Linked DNA regions of Candidatus Pseudothioglobus singularis PS1. The protein of the gene in region 1 interacts with the protein of each later gene in a pairwise test. Links are inferred from orthologs where the notes say so. Each region holds a gene or a part of one and is shown in the gene's direction. Other genes may lie near its edges. The genes, in order: ftsW and W908_RS02150.

Region 1 (9,176 bases):
TGCAAAAATTGCAATAACTGAAATAATAGATGCAGCTCTATTGGGTGATACTGCACTTTCGTCACCAAATGTAACAGTCTTTAAACTTGTAAAATCATCTTTTACAGCTCTCATTGAACTGACTATCTTTACTAAGTAAAAAGCAGCTATGAAAATTAAAATATAAATAATTAAAATAGTCATTAGTTTTCGTCCGCCCTGCCCATAATTTCTTCTTCCATCTCCCAAATAATAGAGAGGATCTCATCTCGAGTTTCAGAATAGCCTTCAGATTTTTTAACCTCTCTCAAGTCCATATTGACTCCCATTTCAGCAAACGGCAACTTGTATTCTTTATGTATTCTTCCTGGTCTTGGAGCAAGAACCAAAAGTCTTTCGCCCAAAAGGACAGCCTCTTCAACTGAGTGAGTAATTAATAAAATTGTTTTTCCTGTTTCCTTCCAAAGTTTTAAAACCAAACCCTGCATTTTTTCTCTTGTTAGTGCGTCAAGAGCGCCTAAGGGTTCATCCATTAAAATGACATCAGGATCATTTGCGAGACATCTCGCCAAAGCGACTCTTTGTTGCATACCGCCCGATAACTCATAAACAGCTTTATCTTCAAAATCAGCTAATCCAACAATTTCTAAAAGGCGCTTAACCTTTTCATCTTGTTCTGCTTTTGGAGTTCCTTTCATACGAGGACCAAAAGCAACATTAGCACGAACATCCATCCACTCAAACAAAGCGCCCTGTTGAAAAACCATTCCACGCTCGGCTCCTGGACCTTGAACAGTTTGCCCATTAAGAACGACTTTTCCTTCCGTCGGCGCAAGAAAACCAGCAACGATATTTAATAATGTTGTTTTTCCACAACCTGAGGGACCAAGAACAGTAATAATTTGTCCTGCTTCAATGTCCAAAGATACGTCTTTGAGTGCTTGCACTGAAGAACCATTCTTCAAATCAAACCGCATCGATATATTTTCAATTGATAAACCTTTCAAAGTTAGCTCCGAATTCTTTAAATCATTAAAAAGGTGGCACACTAAAAGTGCGCCACCTTTTGTATAACTAATACATCATTAATAGACTTTAATTAAGCCTAATAACAAAGTACTTTATTGTTCTGCCAATCCTTCTAAACCATCAGTATTAATAGCATTAGCATATGAACCACGAGCACTTGGGATGTTTCCGCTACTAACGAATACATCTGCTACACCTTTAAGGAAAGCCGCACCTGAACCACCAAGCCAGTTATCACCAAGTTGGTTAGCAACTGAAGGGAATACAAAAGTAGCCATTGTTTCTGCTGTAGCATCTTCGTCCATACCAGCATCCTTAGCAATATGAGGTAGCATCAATGAAGTAAAACCTCCTGAGTTCCACATCGCGTTAGACGCTGCAGTAACACCTAAGAATGTTTGAAGAACTTCTGCATTTTCATCAGCAAATCCTGCTGGTACAGATGTAACGTCCCAAACTAAAATACCTAGTGCAGTTTTTTCAGCACCAGTTAGAAGTACATTACCATGATCTAGAGCACGACGAAGTGAACCACCCCATCCGCAAAACATATCAATACTTCCTTGAGCTAAAGCAGCCGCACCCTCTGGTGGAGCCATATCAACTACTTGCATCGAATCGACTGAAACACCAAAATGCTCCATTTGCTTTAAGAAACCATAGTGAGCAGCTGTTCCAATTGGAACTGACACTTTTTTACCAGCCAATTCTGAAGCATTGCTTGCATCAATTTCTAAACCTGAAGCTACAACACAGTTGTCGTTGTCTGCATAACTTACTGCCACATCAACGATTTGAATGTCTTGGCCAGTTGAAGCTGCCACGATAAACGGAGGAACACCTTGACTCACAGAGATATGAATATCACCAGAAGCCATTGCAGCCGACATTGCTGTACCTGTTCCAAAAGCCTTCCAGTTAACTTTCATTCCTAATGCTTCATCATATGCACCAATTTGCTTTGCATACTCAAAAGGCATTGGCCACTCTTCAAAATAAGCAACATTTAACTCATCTAGAGCCATTACATTGACTGTAGCCATAGCACTGACAATTGTTGCTCCAAGTTTTTTATAAATACTTTTCATTATTTCTCCTAAATTAATATTAACATTATTGTACCCTTTCTTTCATAAAAAAAATTTCACCAGGATATTAGTTAAACCTGTTAAAAAAATAGATAAATTTTTTATGGCCGAACTGAAATACTACCATGAAAAAAGATAAAATCAATCAATTTTTCAAGATCAGTTTAATTTATTTCAAGAGGGAATAAAAAAAGAACTATAGAACCAGCTTAAGATTTTTTAGTAGTCCATTTGAAAAAATTCATTTTTTCGCTTTGTATAAATTTACAAAAAAAATACTCTATTCAAATAAAGCAATTTAAGAAATCTCTAGTGATCTTAGCTCTGGGGCAATTTTATCAAGTGACGAATTAACAAGCTTATATGAACCATCTGCACCATAAAGTTTAGATAATTCGACAGCTTCATTAATAACTACTTTGTAAGGCACCTCTGGCTGGAACTTCAATTCATAAACACCTAAATATAAAATTGCCTTTTCTGTTGGGCCAAGTTCATCAATATCACGATCAAGTGATGGCTTAATAATTTCATCAAGAATAGTTATATTTTTTGGAATATTTAATAATAAATTTGAGAAAAAAGCTTTTGAAATCTTGCCTTCTTTTTGATTTAAGAATTGCAACTCTATGTCATTAATATTATCTCCAGAAACCAACCACTGATATAAAGCTTGGACTACTCTCGCTCTTGAACGCTGCTTAGGAGTCACAGTTTTTCTAGTAAATTGATCATTCTAATAATACTTTCTGCAGCCTCAGCGCCTTTATTTTCAGAAGTTCCAGAGCGCTCTATAGCCTGCTCAACTGTGTCAACAGTGAGCACACCAAAGGCAATTGGTATTTCATTCTCTAGTGAAATTTTGGATATACCTCTTACGCACTCTCCGGCAACGAATTCAAAGTGAGGAGTCCCGCCCCTAATTACTGCACCTAAAGCTACGATGGCATCATATTTACCAGTACTTGAGGCTTTTTTAAGGGCAAGTGGGATTTCAAAAGCACCTGGAACATAAATAAGATCAATATCTGACTCTTTAGTTCCACTCTTAAGTAAAGCCTCTTTGGCCCCACTAATTAAATGCTCAACTATAAAAGAATTAAATCGACCTGCGACTAAAGCCACTTTCTTATTGTTAATAGATAAATCACCCTCAATAGTCTTCATTACTTCTCCTTAATATTTACGTACTCAGTTATTGTGATACCAAAACCCTCTAGACCTGGCCATTTTCTTGGCTTTCCTAGTGACTTCATATTCGTAACACCTAAGTCAGAAAGAATTTGCGCACCGATTCCAAAAGTTTTTCCATCATCATTACTTCTATAGTCCTGGTTATCTATATTTTCAAGGATAGCCTGATTATCTTGTTTACGTAAAAGTAAGAAGACACCATTTTCAACCTCTGAAATCATGTCTAATGCACTATTGATACTAAAACCTCGATTATTTTCTTGTAAAACATCTTTAAAGATATTTTCCATATGGACCCTGACATATGGCTCAGTTGTTTCATTAATTTTTCCCTTTACAAGAGCAATATGAATATCGTTATGGATTGTATCTAAATATGAAAAAAGTTCAAATTGACCATACTTTGTTTTAAAAGGCCTTTGGCTTATTCTTTCAACTGTTTTTTCATTTTCAACTCTGTAATGAATTAAATCAGCAATATGGCCTACCTTAATACCATGCTTTTTCCCAAACTTATACAAATCATCGCTTCTAGCCATTGAGCCATCATCATTTAATATTTCCACAATCACTGATGAAGCTTCAAATCCTGCTAAACGAGCTAAGTCACAGCCCGCCTCAGTGTGGCCAGCGCGAATTAAAACACCACCTTGTTGGGCCATTAAAGGAAAAACATGGCCAGGCTGAACTATATCTATTGGCTTAGCATCTTTAGCAACAGCATCTAAAATTGTTTTAGCTCTATCTGCAGCTGAAATTCCTGTAGTGACACCTGATGCAGCCTCAATAGATACTGTAAAGTTTGTAGAATGAAGATCACTATTTTGAGACACCATTAAAGGCAAGTTTAGTTGTTGACAACGCTGCTGAGTCAAAGTAAGACAAATTAAACCTCGTCCATGCGTCGCCATGAAGTTAATATCTTCTTTTGTAACTTTTTCAGATGCAATTAATAAATCACCCTCATTTTCACGATTCTCATCGTCCATAAGAATTATCATTCTTCCTTGCTTATAATCTTCTATAAGTTCCTTTATTGAAGCATTCATAATTGTCTAATCTTTATCTGTAATTTTTAAGTTTTTCAACATATCTAGCAATTAGATCAATCTCTAAATTTACATTTGACTCAGTAGAAAGATCTCTTAGCGTAGTTACTGAAAAAGTATGGGGAACTATATTAACATCAAAAATATTATCCTTTACGCTATTGACAGTAAGGCTTACTCCATTGATACATATTGAGCCTTTTTTAGCAATATATTTAATAATATCACCCTCAACCAAAATCTTGAAGCGAAAACTATCTCCATCTTTATTAATGGATTGAATTAAACCAACTCCATCAATATGACCACTTACCAAGTGTCCATCAATCCCTTGATTCAGTCTAAGAGATTTTTCAAGATTAACATCATCACCTTGCGATAAATCTGAAAAAGTTGTGCAATTTATCGTTTCGTTTGAAACATCTGCAGAAAACCATTCACCTGAAATTTCGGTGACTGTTAAACATACCCCATTAACAGCAATACTATCTCCAATCTTAGAATCACTTATATCAAGGGTATTTGAATTAATTTTCAAATTAGCGCCATTATCAGAAGAATGAAACTCTTGAATACTTCCTATAGCTTGAATAATCCCTGTAAACATTTGACAAATATTTTTATAAGTTTAAGTATATTTATATTTAATATATTTCTAACAACTATTTAACCATCAATTAATAGATACAGTAATTAATAGATTTCTATGCACGCATTAATTTAATTCACACCTGAGTCAACAAGTAATCTTCATAATTTCCTGAATAGTAGTGAGCTCCATCATCTTTAAGCTCGATTACTTTAGTTGATAAAGAAGAAACAAACTCCCTGTCATGACTGACAAATACTAGAGTCCCTTTGTAATTGTCCAATGCCAAATTTAGGGCCTCAATAGATTCCATATCCAAGTGGTTTGTTGGCTCATCCATTAACAATATATTTGGCTTTTGCAACATAAGTCTTCCAAAAATCATTCTTCCTTTTTCACCGCCTGACAAAGATTTGACAGATTTTTTTACATCTTCCTTTCCAAAAAGCATTTTTCCAAGGACAGATCGCATAACTTGAATATCATCTTTTTCGTTTTTAAATTGTGTCATCCAATCTAAAACATTCATATCCTTCTCAAATTCTTCATTATGGTCTTGAGCATAATATCCAATATTTGAATTTTCACTCCATTTTGTAATTCCACCATCGGGCTCAATTTCACCAAATATGGTTTTAAGTAAAGTACTCTTTCCAATACCATTTTGTCCAATAATTGCAACCCGTTCACCAGTTTCAATCATAATATTAATATCTTTTAAAACTTGCTCATCATCAAAGCTTTTATTCAAACCTTGAACTTCTAGTACATTTCTAAATAATTCTTTGTTTTGATTAAAAATAATATATGGACTAACTCTTGAAGAAGGCTTAATATCATCTAATTCAATCTTATTTAGCTGTTTAAGACGGGATGTCGCCTGCTTCGATTTAGAAGCATTCGCAGAAAATCGCGACACAAAATGTTTTAAATCTTTAATTTTTTCTTCCTTTTTAGCATTATCGGAGCGCATCCTTTCTTGAATTGCAGTTGCGGCAACCATAAAATCATCATAACTTCCTGGGAATACATTTAGGGCACCATAATCTAGGTCAGCCATATGAGTACAAACACCATTTAAAAAATGACGATCATGCGAAATAATAACCATAGTTGATTTTCTTGCACTTAAAACTCCTTCAAGCCATCTGATAGAGTTTATGTCAAGGTTATTGGTAGGCTCGTCTAATAAAAGAATTTCTGGATCTGAAAACAGAGCTTGCGCTAAAAGAACTCGAAGCTTCCAGCCAGGAGCAATTTCACTCATTAACCCATAGTGCTGATCTAAAGGTATATCAAGACCTAGAAGTAACTCACTAGCTGATGATTCTGCTGAATAACCATCCATTTCAGCAAATTCCATTTCTAATTCAGCTACCTTTATTCCATCTTCCTCACTCATTTCAGGTAGACCATATATCCTGTCTCTTTCCTCTTTTATCTTCCATAGCTCTTTGTGACCCATGATTACAGTATCTACAACACGATACTTCTCAAAAGCAAACTGATCCTGAGATAGAACACCAAGTCTTTGGCCTTCTCCAACTAAAACAGAGCCATGAGTGGGCTTTAATTCTCTAGTCAATATTTTCATTAAGGTTGATTTTCCACAACCATTTGCGCCGATTAAGCCGTATCTATTACCAGCTTGAAATTTGACTGAAATATTCTCAAATAAAGGCTTTTCACCAAACTGCATGGTGATGTTAGCAGTAGAAATCATTGTTTAAATAAAAATTATAAAAAGACAAGATTATCCCATATAGACTCAAAAATAGCTCAACAATTAAACACATCAATATCTAGTAGAACTTTTCAATAAATAAAAGTATAAAATATATTTGCTTATGAGATTAAATCCGAAAATGCGAACAAGACAAATGCCTGACAAGTCATTATTGTTCACAATCTTGGCTTTGTTAATATTTGGTTGGATTATGTCCTTCTCCGCCTCATTGGCATATTTTTCAAGTTATTCTTATTTTTTTAAGCAAACCTTCTTTATTTGTGCTGGTTTATTTGCTGGATTCATTGTTCTAAATACACCCATTTCAGTCCTTCAAAAGTATTCTATTCCTTTATTTATACTATCCTTGTTTCTTCTTGCAGTTGTTTTTTTTCCTCCACCCATAGGTCATACAGTAAACGGTTCAACGAGGTGGATTAACCTAGTATTTTTTAAATTTCAGCCCTCAGAACTGATGAAACTATCCATGATACTTTTTATGGCGGGTTTTCTAATCCGCCAAGAAAAAGACATTAGAAAACCATGGAAGGGCTTTGTAAAAACACTAGTAATTATTGGTCTAGCTGATATTCTATTAATGCTTGAAACAGACTTTGGTGCTACTCTGATAATATCCTTAACTGCAATGTCAATGCTTTACGCTGCAGGGGTTTATCTAAAGCAACTAAGTATTGTCACATCTCTTTTATTTATTTTTGTTGGTATTTTTATTGCATTTAATCCAAATCGAATGGCTCGGTTGACATCCTTTTGGGTTGATGATTTTTGGGGAAGTACAGATCCTAAGGTACACCAAACTCAACAAGCCTTAATTGGGATTGCAAGAGGAGACTGGTTTGGAACTGGGATTGGCGCAGGTATTCAAAAATATGCTCTTCTTCCAGAAAGGCATACTGATATGATTTTTGCAGTTATTGGGGAGGAGTTAGGCTTTGTGGGAATGTTATTTGTTTTACTATCATTCCTTTTTATTCTCTTAAAAGGATTCTCTATTGCTAAAGTTGCTCTTCAAAAAGGGCGTCAATATAGCTCTTATGTTGTCTTTGGAATTTGTACTTGGTTTGCAATGCAAATAACAGTAAACATTGGAATGAATTTAGGTCTTTTGCCTCCTAAAGGCTTTACATTGCCTTTGTTAAGTTATGGAGGCACTTCTATGATTTTTGCAATTATTTCACTGGCGATTATTGTTCGAGTTGATATGGAAAATAGAACAAAGTATTCAAAACAAATAAATTATGTCTAAAAAAATTCTCATTATGGCTGGTGGTACCGGTGGTCATATTTTTCCTGCACTAGCTATTGCAAAAGAACTTAAAGAGAGAGGTGCAGTTGTAGAATGGCTTGGTGGCAAGAATGCTATGGAAAGTAGATTAGTTCCTAGGCACGGCTATAAATTCCATGGAGTCTCCAGTAGTGGCCTTAGAGGTAAAAATTTACTAGTTATTCTGAAAGCTTTTTTTCTTCTAGGCTGTGGGTTTTTTCAAACTGTTATTATTTTTATTAAGTATAGGCCAAACATTGTCATTGGAATGGGAGGATATGCCTCAGGAATTGGTGGTTTAATTTCTAAATTGTTTTTTGTACCTTTATTTATTCATGAACAAAACAGTGTTCCTGGAACAACAAACAGACTTTTGAGCAGACTTGCTTGCAAATGCTTTCAAGCTTTTGAAGATACTTTTCCTGAGAGTGCAGGCGCAATTACGACTGGAAATCCAATACTGTTTAATCCAATCCCTAAAAATAGGCCTAAATCAGTTAAAAACTTACTCGTTCTGGGCGGCTCTTTGGGTGCCAAAAAAATCAATCAAACCATTCCTAAGATTAAAACATGTGTAAACATTTGGCATCAGACTGGAGAAAATCATCTGGAAGAGGTAAGAGTATTGTATAAAAAATCACAGCATTATGGAGCAAAAATTGAGCCATTTATAGAAAATATGGCAGAAGCTTATGCTTGGGCAGACTTAGTAATTTCTAGAGCTGGAGCTATGACAATTTCTGAATTGATTGCTTCCAATTCACTAGCTATACTCATTCCATTTCCTTATGCCATAGACAATCATCAAAAAATTAATGCTGAGATTCTTTCTAAAAATGAAGCCGGTATTCTTTTAGAAGAAGAAAATCTTAATCCCGAAGCAATCGACAGAGAGTTAGAGGCTCTCAGTAAAGACAAGCTTCATGAGATGGCTAAAAAATTAGAATCACTTAAAGTGTCAACTCCTGAGCAACAGATTGCTGATAATCTTCTCCATTAATTCCAAGACGGCTAAAAAGGAGTTTGTCATTTGCGACCGTTGGGTTATCTGTTGTTAATAACTGCTCACCATAGAAGATTGAGTTTGCGCCAGCAAAAAAACATAACGCCTGCATACCCTCTCCCATATCGAGCCTTCCAGCTGAAAGTCTAACAACTGACTTAGGCATTAAAATTCTTGCTACAGCAATTGTTCGAACAAACTCACTTTCACTTGGTGGTTTAATATTTTCAAATG
Region 2 (9,269 bases), 360 kb from region 1 along the record:
GATGCTTTAGATAAAGGAGGAAGGCTTGCTGTTATCTCGTTTCACTCAATTGAGGATAGAATTGTTAAACAATTTATCCAAAAACACTCTCGGCCTAAGCAGATTCCAAAAGGCTTACCTATCATGATGAATGATACTCAACCTTGCCTCCTTAAGGATCTAGGGAAAGTGAAGCCTTCAAATGAAGAGATAAAAATAAACAGAAGATCAAGAAGTGCAATTTTAAGGATAGCTGAGAAGTGTTAGCGATTTTTCAAAAAAGGATTGTAATTAATTTTAGTTTAGTAATTTCAATAATACTTTTATCAATATTAAGCATCCATTGGCATCATGAAATGTATTTACTGCATAAAACAGAGAAAACACTCAAAAATGAGAATGAAAAAATTAATGCCTTGAATAGGCAGTTAATGATGGAATATTCTGAAATTCAAAGTGGAGTAACTGTCTATCAAAAATCACAAGATGAATTATTAATGATTGCTCCTCTTGAGTCTGAAATGGAAGAGGTGACCATATGAAAATAGCTCGCGTTCAAGGTTATAGAAATAGGCAGTCACTTGTCAAAATTTGCTTTATTGCAATTGTCATCATTTTTATCTATCGCGCCTTTAGTGTAACCGATATTAAAGCAAACGATATTCCTCTTAAAGCCAAAGCCTCTAAAAATTCAGAGTTTTCACTTGTAGAAAAATCAATTAGAGGAAACATCTTAGATAGAAATAATAATCTGCTTGCAATCAATCTGATACATAAAAAAATTAATCTAGATCCTATGATTATTCAAGAAGAATATATTGATCTCTTGGCAGATGCATTAGAGATGCCCAGAATGGATTTCAGGGAGCAAATTATTGAAAAAAAAATAAATAAAAGAAAATACTTTATTGTTAAAGAAAAACTCAAGGTAAATGATCCTATTTTAAAAAATATTGCTGAACTTCAAAAGAAAAGGTCTAAGGTGTGTTTTAAGACATCTAAAAATCCTACCATCACTCTTATCGATAAGGCTAAAAAGATTATTGGGATGAAGCCATCTGCCAAAGAAATGATTGAGGTAAACAAATGTGCTAGACAACGAATAGCTGGCGTAGCTATTGAATCAGGCGGCTTTCGTTATTATCCAAAAAAAGACTCTATCGCGCCTTTGATTGGAAAAACTAATTCAGAAAATATTGGGGTATTTGGAATTGAGTCTGAATATGATCAATATTTAGCTGGAATCAATGGAGTAAAAAGGCTAGCAGACAATAAAGATAATTCAAATATCTATTATGATGCTGAAATAATTAAAAAATTTAAGCAAGGAGAAGACTTAAAGCTGACGATTGATTCAGACATTCAGTTTCATGTTTTCAATGCAATAAAAGAACAGGCAGAATTCCATGAGGCAGATTCGGCTGCAGCAATCGTTCTGTCTCCAAATGGTGAAATATTAGCGCTAGCCAATTACCCATCAACAAATCCAAATAATCATCAAAGTTATAGTGCAGATGATTATAGAAATCGTGTTTTTTCTGATAAAACCGAGCCAGGATCGACAATGAAACCTTTCACGATGCTTCTTGCCTTAGACAAAGGAGTCATAACTGCCACTGATGATGAGTTAATAGATGTTAAAAATCGTGTTGGAAATATACCTCCTGATAAAAAGTATTTTGAAATGACAATTCAACAAATACTCGAAAAATCACATAATTTAGGTACGGTAATGGTAGCTGAAAATATTGAAAATGAAGAGTTCTATGACACATGGGAAAAACTGGGTTTTGGAAGATCCCTGGGGGTGATGCCTGGGACAGAAAACTCAGGAGTCTTGAGACATTTTAGTAATTGGGGCTTGGCTGATAAAAGATCTCTCTCTTTTGGCCATGGACCTATGAATACCAATCTTGCTCAGCTTGCAAGAGCCTATCTAGTCTTTGCAAATGATGGGGCTCTCCCTTCACTTAAGCTTCTAAAAGATGATAATAAAAATGAAAGTATTACACAAGTATTTACTCCAGAGTCAACACAAAGAATCTCTCAGATTTTAGATTCTGTAGCTTCAGATAATGGCTCTGGTTACCGTGCAGTTATTGATGGATATTCAGTAGCTGGCAAAACTGGAACTGCTGAAATGGTTATAGATGGTCAATACAATAAAGACGGCGCCAAGAGAACTTATTTTGTTGGTTACTCTCCTGCGGATAAACCTAAATACATTATGGCTGTCAGGCTTGATTATCCAAAAAAATGCTTTGTATCATGGGATCCAACCATGAGAAACCGATGTGAAGGATCCAATTCTGCTTCCATGGCTTTTAAAAAGCCATGGAAAGAATACTCATTAATGATCCTGAAGTAATTTCTTTACTCGAGGGTTAAGATTTTTTTTGGCGGGTTGCGCTCACCTTGCTTTTCATAATATCTTGCATCACAGCTTTTTCTTCATCATGAGTTTTAGCGGAGAGAATTGAGGCCTTTGTAGATTTTCTTTCATAGAATTTTTCAGCTGCAGTGAGGGTATACCCAAACTCCTCTTTAGCTTCATACTCACTCAAAAAGGGCTCCATTACGCTTAGTTCCTTAAGTCGGTTATAAACTCTTTCTTTAGATTTATAAGGTAATAATAATGCCTCCTTTGAAAGGTCAGACTCAACTTGAGCATGCCTTATTAGTTCAACCAAAACATCAGATTTTGGTAACTTCCTAGCCCTCTCTTCGATCACACTCGATGTCTCTGGATCATTAACAAGTGATGGATAATTAATGACGCAGGATATCATTCTAGACATAAGACTTTTTATACTTGAAGGTGAGGTTCTTTTGGGCTTTGTTTGAAACGATTGATTGACTATCTCTGCTTGCTCAAGCGCATTGGCATAATAGTGCTGGGTATTATTTGCAATGTTTTGCTCAATTGCTTTTTCTACTTGAGTTATATTTTGTCCAATGGTTTGAGCAATTCCCTCTATTAATTGTTGTTGATAGATTGGATAGCTTACTAGATTCACTAATGCTGCTGATTTTTCTAAAAATAATGTCTTGCCTTCAATCGTATTAAAAGGCACTTCAGCCTTTATATGTTCAAATAGAAAGTTAGAAAGTGTTTGCGCTTCATCTACCCTTTTATTGAATGCTTTAGCTGATTCACTATTAATCAATGTGTCAGGATCTTCCCCTTCAGGTAATAGTAAAAATTTAATAACTAAGCCTGCAGTGATAGCAGGTAATGACGTTTGTAATGCTTTCCAAGCTGCATCTCTTCCTGCCTTATCGCCATCAAAGCAAAAAACAATGGTCTCAGCTGTACGGGATAAAACCTGTAAATGTGACGAAGTAGTGGCCGTTCCTAATGTAGCAACAACATTAGTGATTCCTTGTTGATGAAGTGCGATAACATCCATATAGCCTTCAACAACTATGATTGCATCTATTTTCCTGGAATATTTTCTACAATGGTAAAGGCCATATAATTCTTTTGATTTAGAGAACAAAGGGGTTTCGGGTGAATTCAAATACTTGGGGTTATCTTTGCTCGATAAGACTCTGCCTCCAAAGCCAATAACTGATCCCTTTGTATTGTGAATAGGAAACATAAGTCGATCTCGAAAACGATCATAATAGTCGTCTTTTTTATCTTTTTTGGGGACAATCATTCCCATTTTCAATAGGTCTTGTGTGGATTCTTCACTATCTTTATATGCATCAAAAAGATTAGTCCAGCCTGGCGGCGCAAAGCCTAGTTCAAATCGTTTCGCAATCGATCCACTTACTCCACGATTTTTAGCATAATCCACTACTTTCTTTTTTGCAGCTGAAGTTTTGAGTTGTTCCTGATAAAAGCTGCTCAACTCTTCCATTAATTTGTTATATCTCTTAAAGCGCATATCCACAGGCTTAGCAGTTTGATCATAGACAACTGAAATTCCAGACTCGCCTGCCACAGTCTCTATTGCCTCCACAAAAGCCAAATGATCATATTTCATAATAAAATCAATGATGCCGCCGCTTTCACCACAACCAAAACAATGGTATATCTGCTTAGTTGGGACTACAGTGAAGGAAGGTGTTTTTTCTTCATGAAAAGGACAGCATGCCTTATAATCTTTACCAGCCTTTTTTAAAGCAACACGCTTATTGATTAAACCAACAATATCTACTCTATTGGGTAAATCATTGATAAAATCTCTGTCAACAAATGGCATAATTTACAGCTTATTTTTTAGTTTCATTTAATTTTATTTTAATGTTAAACGTCGAATTTATTCACCCTAAATTTTTACTTACTTGGATTCTAATACTCTTTATGCGTATTGGCGTCTTTATTCCATTCAAAGCTCAAGTGGTTGCTGGAAAAGCCATTGGAAGAATGATGTATCCATTTATGAATAAGTTGAGATCAACAGCTTACTCAAACATTTCACATTGTTTTCCTGAAAAAAAACAACCTCAAGTTGAGAGACTAGTCAAGAGACACTTTGAGGCAATTGGAGTCAGTTTTTTTGAGACTGCGAATGCTTATTATGGAACTGATAATAAAATTAAAAAATTGTTAAACATAAAGAATGAACATTTTTTTAAAGATGCCCTGAAAGAAGAAGGAGGGATTATTCTTCTTTGCTCACATTTTATGCCGCTCATGTTAGGCAGCCGTGCGCTATTAATTAAGCACACCATTGCAAATATTTACCGGCCTCAAAATAACACACTATTTGATAGTGCTATGGTCAAAGGATATAAAAAAAATGGCGCTGTTATGATTAAAAGTACTGACACTAGATCCATTATTAAAGCGATTAATAATAGCCTTCCGATATGGTATGCTCCTGATCAAGATTTGGGTAAAAATAATAGTGTTTTTGCTCCATTTTTTGGCATTCAAACTGCCACTGCATCAGCAACTGCAAGGCTTGCCAAAAACAACAACACTAGAGTCATTCCATATAGTTTTATTAGAACCAGTAATGGATATCTAATGTCATTTGAAAAACCAATTTCCAACTATCCATCAAATGATCCTATTCATGATGCAACGGTTATTAATCAAATTTTAGAGAAACAAATTAATCACTCACCTGAGCAGTATTTGTGGATTCATCGTCGCTTTAAAACAAGGCCAAATGATGAAAAAAACTTTTACAAATTTAATTAATAATATTTGATTAGAAATACAACATTTAAAAAAAATAGCGTATAATTCTCAACTTAAATTTTTGTTACATGAACTATAAATTATGTCAATTGATACACAAGCTATTATTAAAGAATACCAAAAAGACCCTTCAGATACTGGTTCTGTAGATGTTCAAGTTGCTCTCCTAACTGCTAGAATTAGCCACTTAACTGAGCACTTTAAAACTCACAAAAAAGACCATCATTCAAGAAGAGGGCTTTTACGTCTTGTTTCACAGCGCAAAAAATTACTTGCGTATGTTAAAAATAATGATCTTACTACTTATGCAAATTTAATCTCAAGGTTAGGCTTAAGAAAATAAGAAATTTTCACCAGACAAATAAAAGCCCCTATTTTGGGGCTTTTTTATTACTTGACGCATTAAAATAGAGTCATGGAACTATCAGCTTATTATCAAAAAATTTCAGAACTTATTGATCGACTGGATATATTATCAAAGCATCTTAAGCTTGATGAAAAACAAGATCGACTTGAGGAAGTTAAATTAGAACTAGAAAATCCAGATATTTGGTCTAATCCTGATAAAGCTCAGGCCCTGGGTAAAGAAAAAGTTCAACTTGATAATCTGTGTGAAACATTTTCAAACTCATCAAACATCTTAAATGATGCTAAAGAACTCTTAGAAATGGCAGAGACTGAAAATGATAGTGACACAGTTAATGGAATCATTTCCGATTTAAGTGAAACAGAGAACTCTATTGCCACTTATGAATTTGAGAGAATGTTCAGTGGTGAGATGGATCGAAACTCTGCCTACTTAGATATACAGTCTGGATCTGGTGGAACTGAAGCTCAAGACTGGGCTGAAATGATTTTAAGGATGTATTTGAGATGGGGTGACAAGCACAATTTTAAAGTGAAGCTTATGGAGGTTTCAGCTGGTGAAGTTGCCGGCATTAAATCAGCCACCATACACTTTGATGGTGACTATGCGTTTGGCTGGCTTAGAAGTGAGATAGGGATTCATAGACTCGTTAGAAAATCCCCATATAATGCAAATGGAAAAAGACATACTTCATTTTCTTCAGTTTTTGTATCGCCTGAGATTGATGATGATATTGAAATTGTGATTGATCCATCTGAACTTAGAATTGATACCTATCGAGCTTCAGGAGCTGGTGGTCAACATGTTAATAAAACTGAATCAGCGGTCAGGATTACTCATTTACCAACCTCAACAGTGGTTCAGTGCCAGGATGGACGTTCACAGCATGCTAATAAAGATCAAGCAATGAAACAGTTAAAATCAAAGCTTTATGAACTAGAAATGCAAAAGCGTAATGCTGATAAGCAAGATGTTGAGGATTTAAAGTCAGATATTGGTTGGGGACATCAGATTCGTTCATACGTGCTTGATCAGTCAAGAATTAAAGATTTAAGAACAGGTGTTGAAAGTAGCAATACCCAAGATGTTCTTGATGGAAATTTAGATCAATTTATTGTTGCCAGCCTTAAGGCTGGCCTCTAATAAATAAATCTTAATTGTTTTAGGATGCATTGGTACAATTATTACTAAATATTAATACTTCAACATGAAAGCTATAGATACTATACAGTTTAATGAGAAAGGCCTTGTTCCGGTTATCACTCAAGATTATTCAACAAATCAAATTTTGATGATGGCCTGGATGAATGAGGAAGCATTTGCTTTAACTTTAAAAACAAATAAAGCAGTCTATTTTTCAAGGTCGCGCAAAAAACTATGGTTCAAGGGTGAAAAATCTGGAAACTACCAAGATATAGTCGAAATATTTACTGATTGTGACCAAGATGTTGTCTTGCTCAAAGTCAATCAAAAAGGTGGCATTGCCTGTCATACTGGACGTGCTAATTGTTTTTTCAATAAACTTGAAAATGATCAATGGAAATGCGTCTCTAAGGTAATTAAAGACCCCAAAGAAATCTATGGATAACATTCTAAATACCCTAGAAAAAATTCTGGAAGAACGAAAATCTTCATCTGAAGATAAATCTTACGTCTCTTCTTTGTATAGCAAAGGAGTGAATTCGATTTTAGAAAAAGTCAGTGAAGAGTCTGAAGAAGTTATTCAAGCAGTGAAAGAAGAAGGTAGAGATGAAGTTATCCATGAAGTAGCTGATTTATGGTTCCACATCATGGTCCTTCTGCGCCATGAGGATATTAGTATTGAAGAGATTGAGTTAGAATTAGCTAGACGTTTTGGCGTTTCAGGTCATGAAGAAAAGGCATCAAGAAAAAAGTAGCTATAGCCTACTAACCTAAAAGCTCAATAGCACTGATAACGCCATCGGCAACCTCTGAAATTCTTTTATTTTTATCCATTGCCATCTTTCTGAGAGATTGATAAGCTTCATCCTCAGTTATTTTTTTGTGCTTCATTAATAAACCCTTGGCCTTTTCTATTGACTTTCGTTCAGCAAGCTGACTTCTAGTTGCATCTAACTCATCTTTTAAAGCTTGGAATTCTCTAAAACGAGCGATGGCTACATCAATAATTGGCTGCACTCTTTTCTCTTCAAGGCCGTCAACAATATAAGCATTAACGCCCGATTTAATTGCTGTTCCAGCCATATGTTCCTCAGAGCTCTCTGTAAACATTACAATCGGCTTTGGCTTAGTTTTGTTGACATCCCTAAGGTTAGCAAAAACAGCCTCATCTGGTATGTCTGCATTAACAATGACAACGTCAGCATGAGTAATTTCATTACTATTGACAAGGTTTTCACTTTCCTCTAAACGACTAATTACCTCATGACCTTTATCCTGAAGAGCACGTCTAAGGATTGCTGATCGGCCCATATTTTCATCGACTAAAATAATTTTAAGGGCAGTCTGATTCATTGTATTTTTTTTCATAATTCTAAGTTTTTATAACCATCAATAATATACCTCATTAGCACAAAGGTTATAAATGGATTAAAGTTTTATTATTAGGCCCTCCACTAAAGAATATATATTCTTTAGTGGAGGATTTTAAGTTTGAGTTTATATATTAAATTAGTTACTTAACGACAAACTCTGGATATGCCTCGAGTCCACATTCTGAGATATCCACTCCATCTTCCTCTTCTTCCTTGGATACGCGAATACCAATCAATGCTTTAAGAGTCAGCCAAAGTAAGAATGATGTCACAAAAACCCAAATAAATATTGTTGTAGCACCAATAATTTGACCTGAAAATGGAACTTCACTATTTGTTAAGGGTACTGCTAAAAGACCCCAAAGACCAACAACACCATGAACTGAAATTGCACCAACTGGATCATCGATCTTGAGTTTACGATCAAGCATTACAATTGAAATCACTACAATCACACCACCGACTGCTCCGATTAAACTTGCAACTAGAGCACTTGGCGTATCTGGTCCAGCAGTAATGGCAACTAGGCCTGCTAGAGCTCCATTAAGTGTCATCGTTAAATCTGCTTTACCAAACCATAGTTTCGCAAATATAAGTGCTGCAATAACACCTCCTGCAGCCGCTGCATTGGTATTAACAAAAACCATTGCCACTGCATCTGCACTCTCCTTACTTGCCATTGCTAACACTGATCCCCCATTAAAACCAAACCATCCTAGCCATAAGATAAAAGTACCTAAAGTCGCCAAAGGGAGATTTGCACCTAGAATTGGCTTTGAATTCCCATCCTTATCATATTTCCCTTTTCTGGGACCAAGTACTATTACCCCAGCAATTGCTGCTGCTGCTCCAGCCATATGCACAATGCCTGATCCTGCAAAGTCATAGAAGCCAAAATCACCTAAGTTATATAGACCAAAAACATCATTTCCACCCCACGTCCATGAGCCTTCCAATGGGTAAATGATAGTAGTAAAAATTATTGCAAAAGCAAAGAATGTAAATAGCTTCATTCTTTCTGCTACAGCACCAGAAACAATTGACATCGCTGTCGCTACAAAGACTACTTGAAAGTAAAAGTCAGATGCATTTGAGTATGTTTCGCCCTGTCCACTAATTCCAGAAAGAAAAGCACCACCGCCATACATTAAGTCATAGCCATAGACCATATACATAGTACATGCAATTGCAAAAAGACCAATATTTTTAGTTAATATTTCTGCGGTATTTTTACTCCTCACAAGGCCAG

Evidence for each region.
Region 2: the proteins of ftsW (region 1) and W908_RS02150 interact in binary tests that used the Escherichia coli proteins (3 or more experiments, as listed by UniProt). The link is inferred for Candidatus Pseudothioglobus singularis PS1 from one-to-one orthologs.

What each region holds. Positions count from the first base shown.
Region 1 is NZ_CP006911.1:780,570-789,745, reverse strand. Bases 6,019-8,857 are described here. They hold ftsW (putative lipid II flippase FtsW), read left to right. Parts: upstream 6,019-6,793; coding sequence 6,794-7,921; downstream 7,922-8,857. Other genes in these bases: murG (undecaprenyldiphospho-muramoylpentapeptide beta-N-acetylglucosaminyltransferase), read left to right, coding at 7,914-8,857; W908_RS04005 (ABC-F family ATPase), read right to left, coding at 6,019-6,651. Outside these bases: W908_RS04040 (ABC transporter permease), read right to left, coding at 1-183; W908_RS04035 (ABC transporter ATP-binding protein), read right to left, coding at 183-986; W908_RS04030 (taurine ABC transporter substrate-binding protein), read right to left, coding at 1,101-2,096; transcription antitermination factor NusB, read right to left, coding at 2,395-2,808; ribH (6,7-dimethyl-8-ribityllumazine synthase), read right to left, coding at 2,805-3,263; ribB (3,4-dihydroxy-2-butanone-4-phosphate synthase), read right to left, coding at 3,263-4,339; W908_RS04010 (riboflavin synthase), read right to left, coding at 4,353-4,946; more of W908_RS04005, read right to left, coding at 5,065-6,018; more of murG, read left to right, coding at 8,858-8,939; biotin synthase BioB, read right to left, coding at 8,890-9,176.
Region 2 is NZ_CP006911.1:416,107-425,375, reverse strand. Bases 1-2,932 are described here. They hold W908_RS02150 (peptidoglycan D,D-transpeptidase FtsI family protein), read left to right. Parts: upstream 1-517; coding sequence 518-2,347; downstream 2,348-2,932. Other genes in these bases: dnaG (DNA primase), read right to left, coding at 2,364-2,932; W908_RS02155 (hypothetical protein), read left to right, coding at 336-521; rsmH (16S rRNA (cytosine(1402)-N(4))-methyltransferase RsmH), read left to right, coding at 1-246. In the rest of the region: more of dnaG, read right to left, coding at 2,933-4,190; W908_RS02140 (LpxL/LpxP family acyltransferase), read left to right, coding at 4,232-5,137; rpsO (30S ribosomal protein S15), read left to right, coding at 5,220-5,480; prfB (peptide chain release factor 2), read left to right, coding at 5,553-6,647; hisI (phosphoribosyl-AMP cyclohydrolase), read left to right, coding at 6,712-7,092; W908_RS02120 (phosphoribosyl-ATP diphosphatase), read left to right, coding at 7,085-7,402; W908_RS02115 (ANTAR domain-containing response regulator), read right to left, coding at 7,413-8,015; W908_RS02110 (ammonium transporter AmtB), read right to left, coding at 8,161-9,269. UniProt on the Escherichia coli protein: Essential cell division protein that catalyzes cross-linking of the peptidoglycan cell wall at the division septum. Required for localization of FtsN.